DNA from 3 places in the Nonomuraea coxensis DSM 45129 genome. Region 3 is predicted to be linked to each of the others. Evidence: riboswitches for the same ligand, from Rfam matches in the RefSeq annotation. Region 3 holds a riboswitch; each other region holds the start of a gene.

Region 1 (4,232 bases), 4.4 Mb from region 3:
AGCACTCCGTTGGCGATGAGGTTGACGGTCGTCTCGTGGCCGGCCACGAGCAGCAGCACGCAGGTGGCCAGCAGCTCGCCCTCGGTCAGCTCCTCCACCCGGACGAGGGCGCTCAGCAGATCGTCGCCGGGCCGCCGGCGCCGGAGCTCCAGGAGGTCACGGAAATAGTCGCGAAACTCCCTTCCGGACCGGCCGCTTTCCGCTATCAGATCCTCTGTAAGCATCGGGTCAAGGCTGCGGGCGGCCGTCTCGCTCCAGCCCTGGAAGCGCTCGTGATCTTCCGGCGGGACGCCCAGCATCTCGCAGATCACCCTGACCGGCAGCGGGTACGCGAAGCCGGAAACCAGGTCGCCCTCCTCCGGCAGCGCGGCGATCAGCCCGGCGGTGACGGCCTCGACGCGCGGGCGCAGCCGCTCGACCATGCGGGGCGTGAACGCCCTGCTGACCAGACCGCGTAACCGGGTGTGATCGGGCGGATCCATACGCAGAAATGACTCGACGGGCTGACCTGGATTGACGCGATTGACAGGATTCGGGCCGTGCCCGAAGCGGGGGTCGCGGAGCATGGCGCCGCACAGTTCGTGACCGGTCAGGACGAACAGCCCGGCGGGCGTACGGAAGATCGGCCCGCGCTCGCGCAGTGCGTGGTAACGCGCATAGGGATCATCCAGAAAACCGGGATCCGCGGGATCAAAACCCAGAACGTCCGCCGGACCCGAGGGGGAGGGAGGGCCGCCCCCGGGCTGATCAACGACATCGGTCATCGCGCGTCCAGCATCCGGTCGGCATATGGCGAGTACGTCACATATGGGCGATCATGTCAATAGCGCTCGTCAAGGGCGGGGTTTATCACGCTTGACGACCTTTCGGAGATGCGTTTACCTTCTGCGAGACGAGCGGCTTTGGCGCGTTGTGAGGTCCACATTCTGCTGTTGGGGGGGAGGGCTCCCGATGGAAGTGCTCACTGAAGGCGTTGAGCTGAGCCACGCGGATCTGGCTTTACTCGGCGAGCTGGCCAAGGGCGTCACGGTGGACCGGGTGGGGAGACGTCTGGACATCAGCGGGCGCACCGTACGCCGGAGACTGCGCGGCATCTGTGATCGCATCGGCGTCGCGACGGCCATCGAGGCCGTCGCCTGGGCGGCGCGCCGCCAGCTCATCTGATCTGACGACACGCCTGTGCCCGGCGGGGTGGCCGGTCGGCTCAGCCGGCTCAGTCGGCTCAGTCAGCTCAGCCGGCTCAGTCGGCGATGCGCACCGCGCCCGCGAAGGGCCGGTTGCCGAGCGCGGCCACCCGTACGACGTCGCCGGTGCGCGGGGCGTGCACCATCATGCCGCCGCCGATGTAGATGCCGACGTGATGCAGGTCGCTGTAGAAGAAGACCAGGTCGCCGGGGCGCATCTCCTCGCGTGAGATGTGCCGGCCCGCGGTCCACTGGTCGCCGGTGTAGTGCGGCAGGGAGATGCCGACGCGCTGGAAGGCGGCCATGACCAGGCCGGAGCAGTCGTAGGAGTTGGGGCCTTCCGCGCCCCACACGTACGGCTTGAGCTGCTGCGTGAGCGCCCACCTGGCGGCCGCCGCGGCCTTGCCGGTGCCGGGGATCGGCAGGTTGACCCGTACAGCGCGGGTGCCGGGCCGCCCGGCCTCGCCGAGGGCGCGGCGGAAGAGGCTGCTCTCGGTCCTCGTGATCAGTGAGGTGATCTTGTCGCGCTTGGCGTCGAGGTCGGCGACGATCTCGCGCAGCTCCTCCATGCGGGCCTTGGCGCCGGCCTCGGCGCGGGTGGCCGCGTCCATGGCCTTGAGGAGCTGGTTGACCTCCTCGCTCTGCTGCGTCTCCAGCGCGTGCGTGGTCGCCGCCCGGTCGAGGAACTCCTCCGGGTCGTCGGACTGCATGAAAGCGAGGGAACGGTTGAGCCCGCCGGTGATGTAGGCGTTCTGGGCGAGCATGACGGCCTTGGCGCGCTTGGCGGCGAGATCGGCCTGGCTGTCGGCCAGGGTCCTCTGCGCGGCGTCCGAAGCCTTCTTGGCGGTTTTGTACTTCTCCCGCTGGCCGTTGTACTGCTCCGTGAGCGTCTCGATCTCGACGTGCAGCTTCTCGACCTTGTCCGACAGCTCCTTGAGCGACGGCTTGGGCTCAGCGGACGCCGGGGCGATGGGGGCCACCAGTAACGCGCCGGCCAGCAGGGCCGCCGCTCCGAGGCGGAACGGCCGCCGGAACCGTTCTCGATGGCGGGCGTCCCCGCCCGCCGTCCTCTCGTCCCCACGCGTGCGCGTGCGCTTCACCAACCAGCTCCCTTCCTCGACGCCTACCGGGTTAGCTGACGGGTTCGGGCCGGAGGAGCCCTACCGAACGATTCGGATTCACCCCAGTGATGGCGTGCGGCGGGCGCCATCGGCGGGTCCCCGGCTTCCCTTGCGGGAATTGGGCGTGGCTCCCGCGCGACACGCGGGGAACGTCGTCGCTGGACACTAATGCACTCCCGGTTCCTGCTCAACCAGAACTGCTTGATCTGTTGAGGTTTCACAACTGAAGGGTCACAAGGTGATCTCGTGATCAAGCGTACAGAAGAGACTTTATGTCCTCTTTGCCCTTGGTTCTGCCTGGCGTCGGCGGACGCCGGACCTGGGCCTGGAGACGACCGCGGCGGGCCCCGCAGCGGGGCCGCTTGAGGGAGTTAGGTCCGAGCCGTAATGACATCTGTACTCTGGAGAGCCATGGAGCAGGTGGCCGAGTTGACAGTGCCCGAGACCGCGGTGGTGGTCCGGCGTGCCCGCACGCCCGACGTCCGCGGGATCAGGCGCCTGGTCGACACCTACGCGGGCGCGGGTCCCCGGCTCCTGGAGAAGACCACGGTGACGCTGTACGAGGACGTACAGGAGTTCTGGGTGGCCGACCTCGGCGGCCGGGTCGCCGGATGCGGCGCCCTGCACGTCCTGTGGGAGGATCTCGCCGAGGTCCGCACGGTCGCCGTCGATCCGGAGTGCCGGGGCATGGGAATCGGCCACCGGATCGTGGAGGCGCTCATCCAGCAGGCCAAGGATCTGGGTCTGCGGCGGGTATTCTGTCTCACTTTTGAGATCGAATTCTTCGCCAGGCACGGGTTCCGGCCCATCCAGGGGACACCGGTCTCACCCGAGGTCTACGCCGAACTCCTGGCCTCGTACGACGAGGGTGTGGCCGAGTTTCTCGACCTGGAGCACGTCAAGCCGAACACCCTGGGCAACACCCGCATGCTGCTCCATCTGACATCGGGTGACGCGGACCTTGACCAATTGGAAAGGTGATTGTTGATACCTATGTCGATACGTTGGGCAGCACAGGCATGTGCCCTGACACGTGCCACATGCGCACGCGAAGCGAGGTGACACGGTGAGCACCGGACAGCCGCCGTATCCACAGGACGAATCCGGCGAGAACTCCGCGCCCGGCAATCCCCCCTACGGCCAGCAGCACCAGGGCCGCCACCCCGGCGAGCCCGACCCCGACGCCACCGTGGTCGGCTACCGCGCGGACGACGCCTTCGGCCAGCCCCCCTACAACCAGCAGCAGCAGGGCTACGGCCAGCAGCAGCCCCAGTACGGTCAGCAGCAGCAGTCCCAGCCCGACTACGGCCAGCAGGGCTACGGCCAGCAGCCCCAGTACGGCCAGCAGCAGCAGGGCTACGGCCAGCAGCCGCAGTACGGCCAGCAGCAGGGCTACGGCCAGCAGCCTCAATACGGTCAGCAGCCGCAGTCCCAGCCGGACTACGGCCAGGGCTACGGCCAGCAGGCCCAGTCCCAGCCCGGCTACGGTCAGCAGCCTCAATACGGCCAGCAGCCACAGTCCCAGCCCGGCTACGGCCAGCAGCCCTCCTCGGGCCAGTACGGCACCCAGCCCGGCTACGGCCAGCAGCCGCAGTACGGTCAGCAGCCGCAGTCCCAGCCCGACTACGGTCAGGGCTACGGTCAGCAGCCGCAGTCCCAGCCGGACTACGGCCAGCAGGGCTACGGCCAGCAGCCCCAGTACGGCCAGCAGCCGCAGTCCCAGCCCGACTACGGCCAGCAGGGCTACGGCCAGCAGGCCCAGTCCCAGCCGGGCTACGGCCAGCAGCCCCAATACGGTCAGCAGTACGGCGACCAGCAGTACGGCCAGCAGGGTTACGGCCAGCAAGGCTATGGCCAGCAGGGTTACGGCCAGCAGGGCTATGGTCAGCCGGGCTACGGCCAGCCGGTCGGCGTCCAGCCGCCCGGT
Region 2 (4,232 bases), 3.1 Mb from region 3:
CTGCACTGCTTCGACGTCAGCGACGAGTGGACCTCGATCGCCCGCCGCTACTGGGCGGAGGCCGGGGTCGCCGACCGGGTGACGCTCACCCTGGGCCCGGCGCTCGACACCCTCGCCGGCTTCGGCGAGACCGTCGACCTGGCCTTCGTGGACGCCGACAAGGGCAACTACCCCGGCTACTACGAGCTGCTGATCGAACGCATGCGGCCGGGCGGGCTGCTCATCGCCGACAACACGCTGCGCCGCGGGCACGTGGCCGACCCGGCCCACGACGAGCCGACCACGGTGGAGATCCGCCAGTTCAACGACCTGGTGATCGAGGACCCGCGGGTGAGCGTGCTCATGCTGCCGGTCGCCGACGGCATGACGCTGATCACCAAGCACTGAGACGGGCGCGGGTCCCCGAGGTCACGCGATCTTGTGGACCCAGCCGTGGGCGTCGGGGCGGGCTCCGTACTGGATGCCGACCAGTTCCTCGCGCACCCGCATCGTCACGGGGCCGGGGGTGCCGTCGGCGACCGTCCAGGCCCGGTCGGCGCCCTTGACCGAGCCGACCGGGGTCACCACGGCCGCCGTCCCGCAGGCGAAGACCTCGGTCAGCTCGCCCGACTCGCACGCCGACTGCCACTCGTCGACCGAGATGAGCCGCTCCTCGGTCTCCAGGCCGAGACCGCCGGCCAGCTCCAGGATCGACTCACGGGTGATGCCGGGCAGCAGGGTGCCGGTCAGGGCGGGGGTGACGAGCTTGTTGCCGAAGACGAAGAACAGGTTCATGCCGCCCATCTCCTCGACGTACTCGTGGGACTGGGCGTCCAGCCACACGACCTGGTCGCAGCCGTTCTCGACGGCCTGGCGCTGGGCGACGAAGGCGGCGGCGTAGTTGCCGCCGCACTTGGCGAAGCCGGTGCCGCCGGGCGCGGCCCTGGTGTACTCGGTGGACAGCCACACCGACACGGGCTTGACGCCGCCGCTGAAGTACGACGCCGCCGGCGAGGCGATGACCATGTACGAGTAGGTCCTGGACGGGTAGTTGACGCCGAGCCCCGCCTGCGTGGCGATCATGAAGGGCCGCAGGTAGAGGCTGTGCCCCTCGGTGGTCGGCACCCACTCCTCGTCGGTGCGGACGAGGAGTTCGAGCGACTCGACGAACGTCTCCTCGGGCAGCTCGGGCATGGCCATGCGGGCGGCCGAGCGGTTGAAGCGGGCGGCGTTGGCGTAGGGGCGGAACATCACGATGGACCCGTTGATCTGCCGATAAGCCTTCAGGCCCTCGAACAGCTCCTGCGCGTAGTGGAAGACCGCGGTGGCCGGGTCGAGCGAGAGCGGTCCGTACGGCGCCAGCCGGGCGTCGTGCCAGCCCTGGCCCTCGGTGTAGTCGATGGTGATCATGTGATCGGTGAAGGACTGCCCGAATCCGGGGTTCGCCAGTACCTGCTCCCGCTCGGCCGCGGTGCGCGCGTGGTCGGATAGCTGCACGTCGAAGCTGAGCTTCTGAGCGATGGTCATGACGACGGTCCTTCTCTCTGCGATTTCGCGAAATCTACCGAATCCTGCGGGCCCGCGGACCCGCTATGGCGCGGCAGTTCTGCCCGAAGGCAGCTAGTACTTCCTATTGTCTCGCCGTATGGGATGACAAGCTGCCGTTGGGGGGATTCAGCCGCTTTGGACAGCAAAAAGCGCCTGGCGATCCGATGCGGACCGCCAGGCGCGTGGTGAGGCTGGGCGGCCCTAGCCGGATACTCGCGCGGTGATGTCGTCGCCGATCTGCGACGTGGTGCGGCCGGTCCAGCCGGCCAGCCGCTCGACGATGTCGTCGGCGACCGCCTGCTCGACCTTGGCGGCCTCGGCCCGCAGGCCCAGGTGGTCGAGGAGCATGGCGACCGACAGGATGGTGGCGGTCGGGTCGGCCTTGCCCTGGCCCGCGATGTCGGGCGCGCTGCCGTGCACCGGCTCGAACATGCTGGGCGCCGTGCCCTCGGGGTTGATGTTGCCGCTCGCGGCCAGGCCGATGCCGCCCGCGATGGCCGCGCCGAGGTCGGTGATGATGTCGCCGAACAGGTTGTCGGTGACGACGACGTCGAAGCGCCCCGGCTGGGTCACGAAGAACATCGACGCCGCGTCGATGTGGCAGTAGTCGGTGGTGACCTCGGGGTATTCCTCGGCGACCCGGTTGACCGTGCGCTGCCACAGGTCGCCGGCGAAGGTGAGGACGTTGGTCTTGTGGACCAGCGTCAGCTTCTTGCGCGGGCGGCTCTGGGCCTTGTCGAAGGCGTAGCGGACGACGCGCTCGACACCGTAGGCGGTGTTGAGCGACTCCTGGGTGGCGATCTCGTGCGGCGTGCCGCGCCGCATGGCGCCGCCGGTGCCCGCGTAGAGGCCCTCGGTGCCCTCGCGGACCACGATCATGTCGATGTCCTCGGCGGCGGTGTCGGCCAGCGGGGTCTCGACGCCGGGGAAGAGCTTGACCGGGCGCAGGTTGACGTAGTGGTCGAACTCGAAGCGCAGCCGCAGCAGCAGGTCGCGCTCCAGGATGCCCGGGGGCACGCTGGGGTCGCCCACCGCGCCGAGCAGGATCGCGTCGTAGCCGCGCAGCTCCTGCAGCACCGGGTCGGGCAGCGTCTCGCCGGTGCGGTGGTATCGCGCCGCGCCCAGGTCGTAGTGCGTGGGCTCGATCTTCGTGCCGACGGCTTCGAGGACCTTGAGCCCTTCGGCGACGACCTCGGTGCCGATGCCATCGCCGGGGATGACGGCCAAGCGGATGTTACGCGACTCCATGCCGGTACCTTACCGGCTCGTCTCGCCTGACGAACACTCGGTCTCATTTTCCGGACCGTTCCGAGGAACGTCCGATTTGAGAAGTTTGCGATCTTTTGACCGATTCGTTAGCGTCCGTGCCCTGCCTAATTCACGCGGCGGTTCGCGTGGAGCCGGGGACCCACTCTCCCCAGGGGCGAATCGGCATCCGCCGTAGGGCTGCTTCCAGGCCCGAGCCCGTCAGCTAACCCGGCCGGCCGTTTGGAAGGACAGTCCCCTGTCTCGCATCGCCATTCTCGTGGCGGCGGGCGCGGCCGGCGTCGCCGTGCTCGCCTCCCCCGCCCAGGCATCCACCCCAGCCCCCCAGCCCACCCCCACCCAATCCGATCCCGCCCAGCCCACCCCCACCCAGCCCGATCCCGCCCAGCCCGATCCCGCTCAGCCCACCCCGACCCAGCCCGATCCCATCCAGCCCGATCCCGCCGGGGGATCCAGCACCGCCGGAGGATCTGACCCCTCCGGCGCGTCCACCCCCGACCGCGCGCCCAAGAACGACACCCTCGACGAGCGCGCACTCACCACCACGCTCACCGGCCCGGAGCTCAAGAAGATCCGGGACAGGCAGAGCAGGCCCGCCTGGAAGATCGCGCTGCGCTTCGCCATGAAGAAGCGGGGCATCCCGTACCTCTGGGGCGGGACCGGCAGGGGCGGGTACGACTGCTCGGGGCTCATGCTCCGGGCGTACCAGAAGGCGGGGATCCAGTTGCCCCGCGTCACCACGGACCAGTACGCGGCGTACGACAAGAAGGTCTCCTGGAACAACCTCAAGCCCGGCGACCTGGTCTTCTTCAGCAACCTCGGCCACGTCGGGATGATCTCCCGGCCCGGCTACATGGTGCACGCGCCCCGCACGGGGGACGTCGTCAAGGAGGAGAAGCTGTCGAGCTGGCGCAGGAGCGCCTTCGTCGGCGGCGTCCGGCCCGACCGCAAGGGCGTGCGGGAGTGGGCGGAGCGGCGCGAGACGCCGCCGCCGTCCATGCCCGTCGCGTCAGTGCTCTGACGCGGCCTCATGAGCGAGCCGGGGCCCTACCGGCCGGACTCCTGCGGGGCGCCGCCGTTGTCGCGGCGGTCCAGCGCGGTCTGCAGGGCCTCGGCGGCCTCGTCCTTGGGGTCGTCGGCACGGTTCCAGGCGTACATCTCGTACATGGTGGTCATCTCGTTTCGCGAAAGGCGTTGGTGACGGGAGGGTCGGACCCCGGTCGCGAATCCGAACGGGGCCTGATGCCGCGGTCCGGATCACGGACCGGACGGAAGGGACTTACCGGCCGACGCACGCCGCTCACCGCGGCGAGTCGCCGACCTGCCCTAACAGGCCTCGCCGCGGCAGGTAATGAGTACGGACACCTGGCGCATGTGCTTCCACGGTAACCGAGGAATCTCGTTGGATGTCCTAGCATCTCGCATGCTGAGACGACAGA
Region 3 (4,232 bases):
TACCCCCCTATGGTATTTCTGACAAACGCGGCGGCCTGCGCCGCGGGCCCCACAGAACCGCCGGCCCCGCCTCCGTGATCGCCCGCATGGACGCCGATCCGAACTTGACAGATACCCCCCAGTGGTATTCATTAGCCATCGCTCCTCATACCCCACCGGGGTACCCTGACTTTTGGAGACACCCATGTCCGCACCATCCCCCCGGCGCTGGACCGCCCTGGCGCTCATCGCCATGGCCCAGTTCATCGTCATCATGGACACGTCGATCATCGGCGTGGCCCTGCCCCGCATCCAGCAGGACCTCGGCTTCTCCCAGGAGAACCTGTCCTGGGTGTTCAACGCCTACGTCGTCGCCTTCGGCGGCCTCCTCCTGCTCGGCGGCCGCCTGTCGGACCTGTTCGGCGCCCGCCGGCTGTTCGGCGCCGGCTGGCTCATCCTGCTCGCCGGCTCACTCCTGGCCGGCCTCGCGCCCGAGGTGTGGGTCGAACTGACCGGCCGCGCCGTCCAGGGCGTCGGCGCCGCGCTGATCGCCCCGTCCGCGCTCACCCTGCTGATGATGCTGTTCGGCCACGCCCCCAAGGAGCTGACCAAGGCCCTCGCCCTGTACGGTGCCGCCGCCCCCGCCGGCGGCACCGCCGGCGTCTTCCTCGGCGGCCTCATCACCGAATACCTGAGCTGGCCGTGGGTGTTCTACATCAACATCCCCATCGCCGTCGTCGCGCTCCTGGCCACCGGCCCGCTGATGCCCGCCGCCCCCGCCCGGCGCGGCTCCATCGACGTGCTCGGCACGCTGACCGTCACCCTCGGCCTCGGCACCGCCGTCTACGGCGTCGTCCGCGCCCCCGAGATCGGCTGGGGCTCGGCCGGCACCTGGATCACGCTCGCCGCCGCCGTGGTGCTGCTCGCCGCGTTCGTCGCCATCCAGGCCCGCCGCCGCGAACCGCTGATGCGCCTGTCCATCTTCCGCACCCCCGGCCTGTCGGCCGCCAACCTCACCCAGTTCCTGCTCGGCGGCGCGTGGATCCCGATGTGGTTCTTCCTCAACCTCTACCTGCAGCAGGTCCTCGGCTACGGCGCCTTCCCCAGCGGCGCCGCGCTGCTCCCGATGACCGTGCTCATCATGATCGGCATGATCGTCCTGGCGCCCCGCGCCATCGGGCGCTTCGGCCCCAAGGCCACCACCGTCAGCGGCCTGCTCCTGCTCGCCGCCGGCATGGCCTGGCTGTCGCTGATCAGCCCGGACGGCGGCTTCGCCACCGACGTCCTGCCCGCCGGCCTCGTCGCCGCCCTCGGCATGTCGCTGGCCTTCATCCCCTCCCTCGGCACCGCCATCTCCTCGGCCCGCCCCGAGGAAGGCGGCCTGGCCTCCGGCATCGTCAACACCAGCTACCAGGTCGGCTCCGCGCTCGGCCTGGCCGCCATGACCGCCGTCGCCGCCGCCAACGGCGCCGGCCGGCTCGGCGACCTGCCGGCCCTCACCGACGGCTTCTCCGCCGCCTTCGTGGGAGCCGCCGCCATCGCCCTGGCCGGCGCTCTGATCGCCGCCGCGACCCTGCGCACCCGCGCCGCCGCGCCGGCCGGCGACGAGGCCACCGTCTCCCGTACGTGAGCCGGCGCCCGTCACCGATCACGGACGCGCCCCCGCTCCCGGATCCCATCCGAGGTGGGGGCGCGTTCCCAGCTCCGTCAGGCGCGGTAGTCGGGGTAGCCGTAGCCCACGACCTGCGACTTGGGCCGGATCCGCTGCTCGACCTTGCCGTTGCCGGTGTTGCCCTCGATCGCGGTGATCGTGCCGTCGCCGTTGTCCTGCTTCACCAGGCCCACGTGGTCGATGCCCGAGGTGCTCCCGCCGTTCCAGTCGTAGAAGACGACGGCGCCGGGCTTGGCCAGCGTGCCCCAGCGCTTGTTGTCCTGGAACCACTTGGCGTAGGTGACGGTGTAGGCGTCCCAGCCGACGGTGGGCCGGGCGCCGGCCTTCTCGCCGACCCAGGAGACGAACATGGCGCACCACGGGGCGTTCGCGTACGCCTGCACGCTGCCGCCGTCACGAGCGATGGTCTCCTTGGCCCGCTGCGAAGACATGTACCAGCTGTGGAACGGCGTACCGCCACCGGCCGCGTTCTCCGTCACGCCGAGCTGCGACTCGGCGATCCGCAGCACCGTCTGCGCGCTCGCCTGGGTCGCGGGCTTCCGGGCCTGCTCCTGGGAGTCACGGTCGGCGGCGAAGGCCGGGCCGGCGGCGAGAACGGCACCGGCGGCCACGCTCATCCCGACGGCGAGCCTGGAGAGGTTCGCGGGCATGAGGGTACGAACGAAGGTGTGCTTGGGCATTACGGGGATTGCTCCTTGCTTCCCTGCCGCCTACCGGGTTAGCTGACGGGTTCGGGCGTGGAAGTGCCCTACGGCGCGCCCGCGTGGAGCACGCCGATTCACCCCGGAAACACATGGGTCCCCGGCTCCGCGAGATCGCGGACTCGGCGGCCGCGTCCCACCTCGACACATGCGGTTCATGCTGGTGAGACACGGTCTCGGCAATGTGGAGACGTCACGCGACATGCTTGCGCCTGCCTGGCGTACGCCTTAAGTCCTCGAAGGTAAGCGAACCTCACAGAGAGATGCAAGCGCGGGTCTGCCCTCCGCAACGCGATCCCCTGCACAGGCGGGGATCGGCGAGCGATTTCTTTACCCACGCGCCCGCCGCTCGGCTCTCAGAGGAGCCGGCCGGAGCGGCGCAGCCGGCGTTCGCGCAGGGCGAGAGCGGGCGGCACGCAGAGCTGCACGCCGATGTAGACGGCCACGGCGAGCGCTTCCCAGAAGCCGGCCGAGGTGACCGAGCCGCTCGCGAGCCGCTCCAGCCCCCATCGCCCCAGGGAGACGACCAGCGGCAGCACGACGGTGGCGAACATCCAGCCCATGACGGCGATCCCGGCCACGTACGGGATCACGAACCAGCGGGCCACGCTCCGGTCGCGCTCCGACATCTGCGCCAGCTCGTCCGCCTCGGGCGGGCTGAGCCGGAACAGCCGGGACTTGGCCGTCAGCCACGTCGCCCGGTAGAGGTTGTGGCAGCGCAGCGCGTTGGCCAGCAGCGCGTACGCGTCGCTGCGCAGCGGCAGCGCGGCCCACTGCCAGACCAGGTTGACGACCAGGAGGAGCGAGACGGCGGCGAGGAAGTCGCCGGCGACGCCGCCCACGCCGAGCAGCCGCGCGCCCAGCGACGCCGCCAGCAGCACGACGTCGACGGCCATCCCGGCGAGGTACACGCCGTGGCGGCGATGGCGCGGCACCGTCACGATCTGGGTGAGGTCGGTCTCGTAGACCACGTACAGGCCGCGATGGCTCACCCGGAAGACGGCCGGCACGCCGATCGCGCGGCCGGCCAGCCAGTGCCAGGCCTCGTGCACGGCGCCGCACGCCATGGCGAGCAGCAGCCAGGTGAACGCCGAGAGCCCGGGGCTGGGCAGGAACCAGGCGTCCTGCCAGGACGGGCGCAGCTCGGGCCGAAACAGCAGGAGCCCGGCGGAGAGCACCGCGGCGGCCCCGTAGCAGGACCAGGCGACGGGCCCGAACAGCCGGGCCGCGGCCCCCGGGCTCACTCCCTCGATCCACTTGACCCGGCCGCGCGGGTCGGGCTGCTCCCCCGGCGGGTCGAGGAGCCCGGCGGCGGTGAGCCCGTCGAGGAAGTCCGCTCCGTCCACCGGCTCCCCGGCGACGTCACCGGCCCGCGCCGTGGCCTGGTCGAGCGAGCCGGTCTCCTGGAGCGTGGTGACGAAGACGGCGCCCGGCTCCGGCACCGCGACGAAGACGCCCAGCTCGGGCCGGCCGAGGATCCACGCCTCGCCGTCGTGGGCGACGGTCAGGCGGGCCGCTCGGGCACGCAGTTCCTCATCCGTAGAGGTGGCCATTGTCTGTCTCCAACCGAGGACGGCACCGACGTGGGAGGGCCGCGCTCCGGCGTCGCCGGAGCGCGGCCCCTCGCCCGGATCAGGAGTCCGGGTGGACCAGCTGGGTCAGCCGGGTGTTCTCGATGCGCTTGATCTCGAGCTTCACAAGGATCACCTCCCTCCGCAGACGGCACAGTCGGGGTCGCGTGGCCACTCGGTCTGGCTCGTCGCGCAACCGCGCGCGAAGTCGACGGTGAGCGGCCGGCCGGCGTACGCCGGCGGCTCGAAACCGGTCAGGTAGCGGAGCACCTCGAACGCGCCGAACGCGCCGAGCAGCCCGGCCACGGG

Evidence for each region. A riboswitch is a leader RNA that binds a small molecule or an ion and turns the genes downstream of it on or off. The one in region 3 is predicted to bind cyclic di-AMP.
Region 1: another riboswitch for cyclic di-AMP. It lies ahead of Nocox_RS43865 (C40 family peptidase); the one in region 3 lies ahead of Nocox_RS20440 (CHAP domain-containing protein).
Region 2: another riboswitch for cyclic di-AMP. It lies ahead of Nocox_RS43815 (C40 family peptidase); the one in region 3 lies ahead of Nocox_RS20440 (CHAP domain-containing protein).

The regions. Positions count from the first base shown of each region.
Region 1 is NZ_CP068985.1:8,757,924-8,762,155, reverse strand. It holds gene Nocox_RS41070 (cytochrome P450) at 1-482, opposite strand, end outside; gene Nocox_RS41065 (LuxR C-terminal-related transcriptional regulator) at 952-1,164, shown strand; gene Nocox_RS43865 (C40 family peptidase) at 1,241-2,284, opposite strand; cyclic di-AMP (ydaO/yuaA leader) riboswitch at 2,290-2,440, opposite strand; gene Nocox_RS41055 (amino-acid N-acetyltransferase) at 2,717-3,286, shown strand; gene Nocox_RS41050 (RDD family protein) at 3,372-4,232, shown strand, end outside.
Region 2 is NZ_CP068985.1:7,509,928-7,514,159, forward strand. It holds gene Nocox_RS35185 (O-methyltransferase) at 1-387, shown strand, start outside; gene Nocox_RS35190 (branched-chain amino acid aminotransferase) at 409-1,506, opposite strand; gene Nocox_RS35195 (3-isopropylmalate dehydrogenase) at 1,729-2,775, opposite strand; cyclic di-AMP (ydaO/yuaA leader) riboswitch at 2,888-3,028, shown strand; gene Nocox_RS43815 (C40 family peptidase) at 3,053-3,814, shown strand; gene Nocox_RS43820 (hypothetical protein) at 3,841-3,969, opposite strand.
Region 3 is NZ_CP068985.1:4,392,454-4,396,685, reverse strand. It holds gene Nocox_RS20445 (MFS transporter) at 185-1,609, shown strand; gene Nocox_RS20440 (CHAP domain-containing protein) at 1,687-2,331, opposite strand; cyclic di-AMP (ydaO/yuaA leader) riboswitch at 2,344-2,490, opposite strand; gene Nocox_RS20435 (hypothetical protein) at 2,709-3,905, opposite strand; gene Nocox_RS20430 (HesA/MoeB/ThiF family protein) at 4,056-4,232, opposite strand, start outside.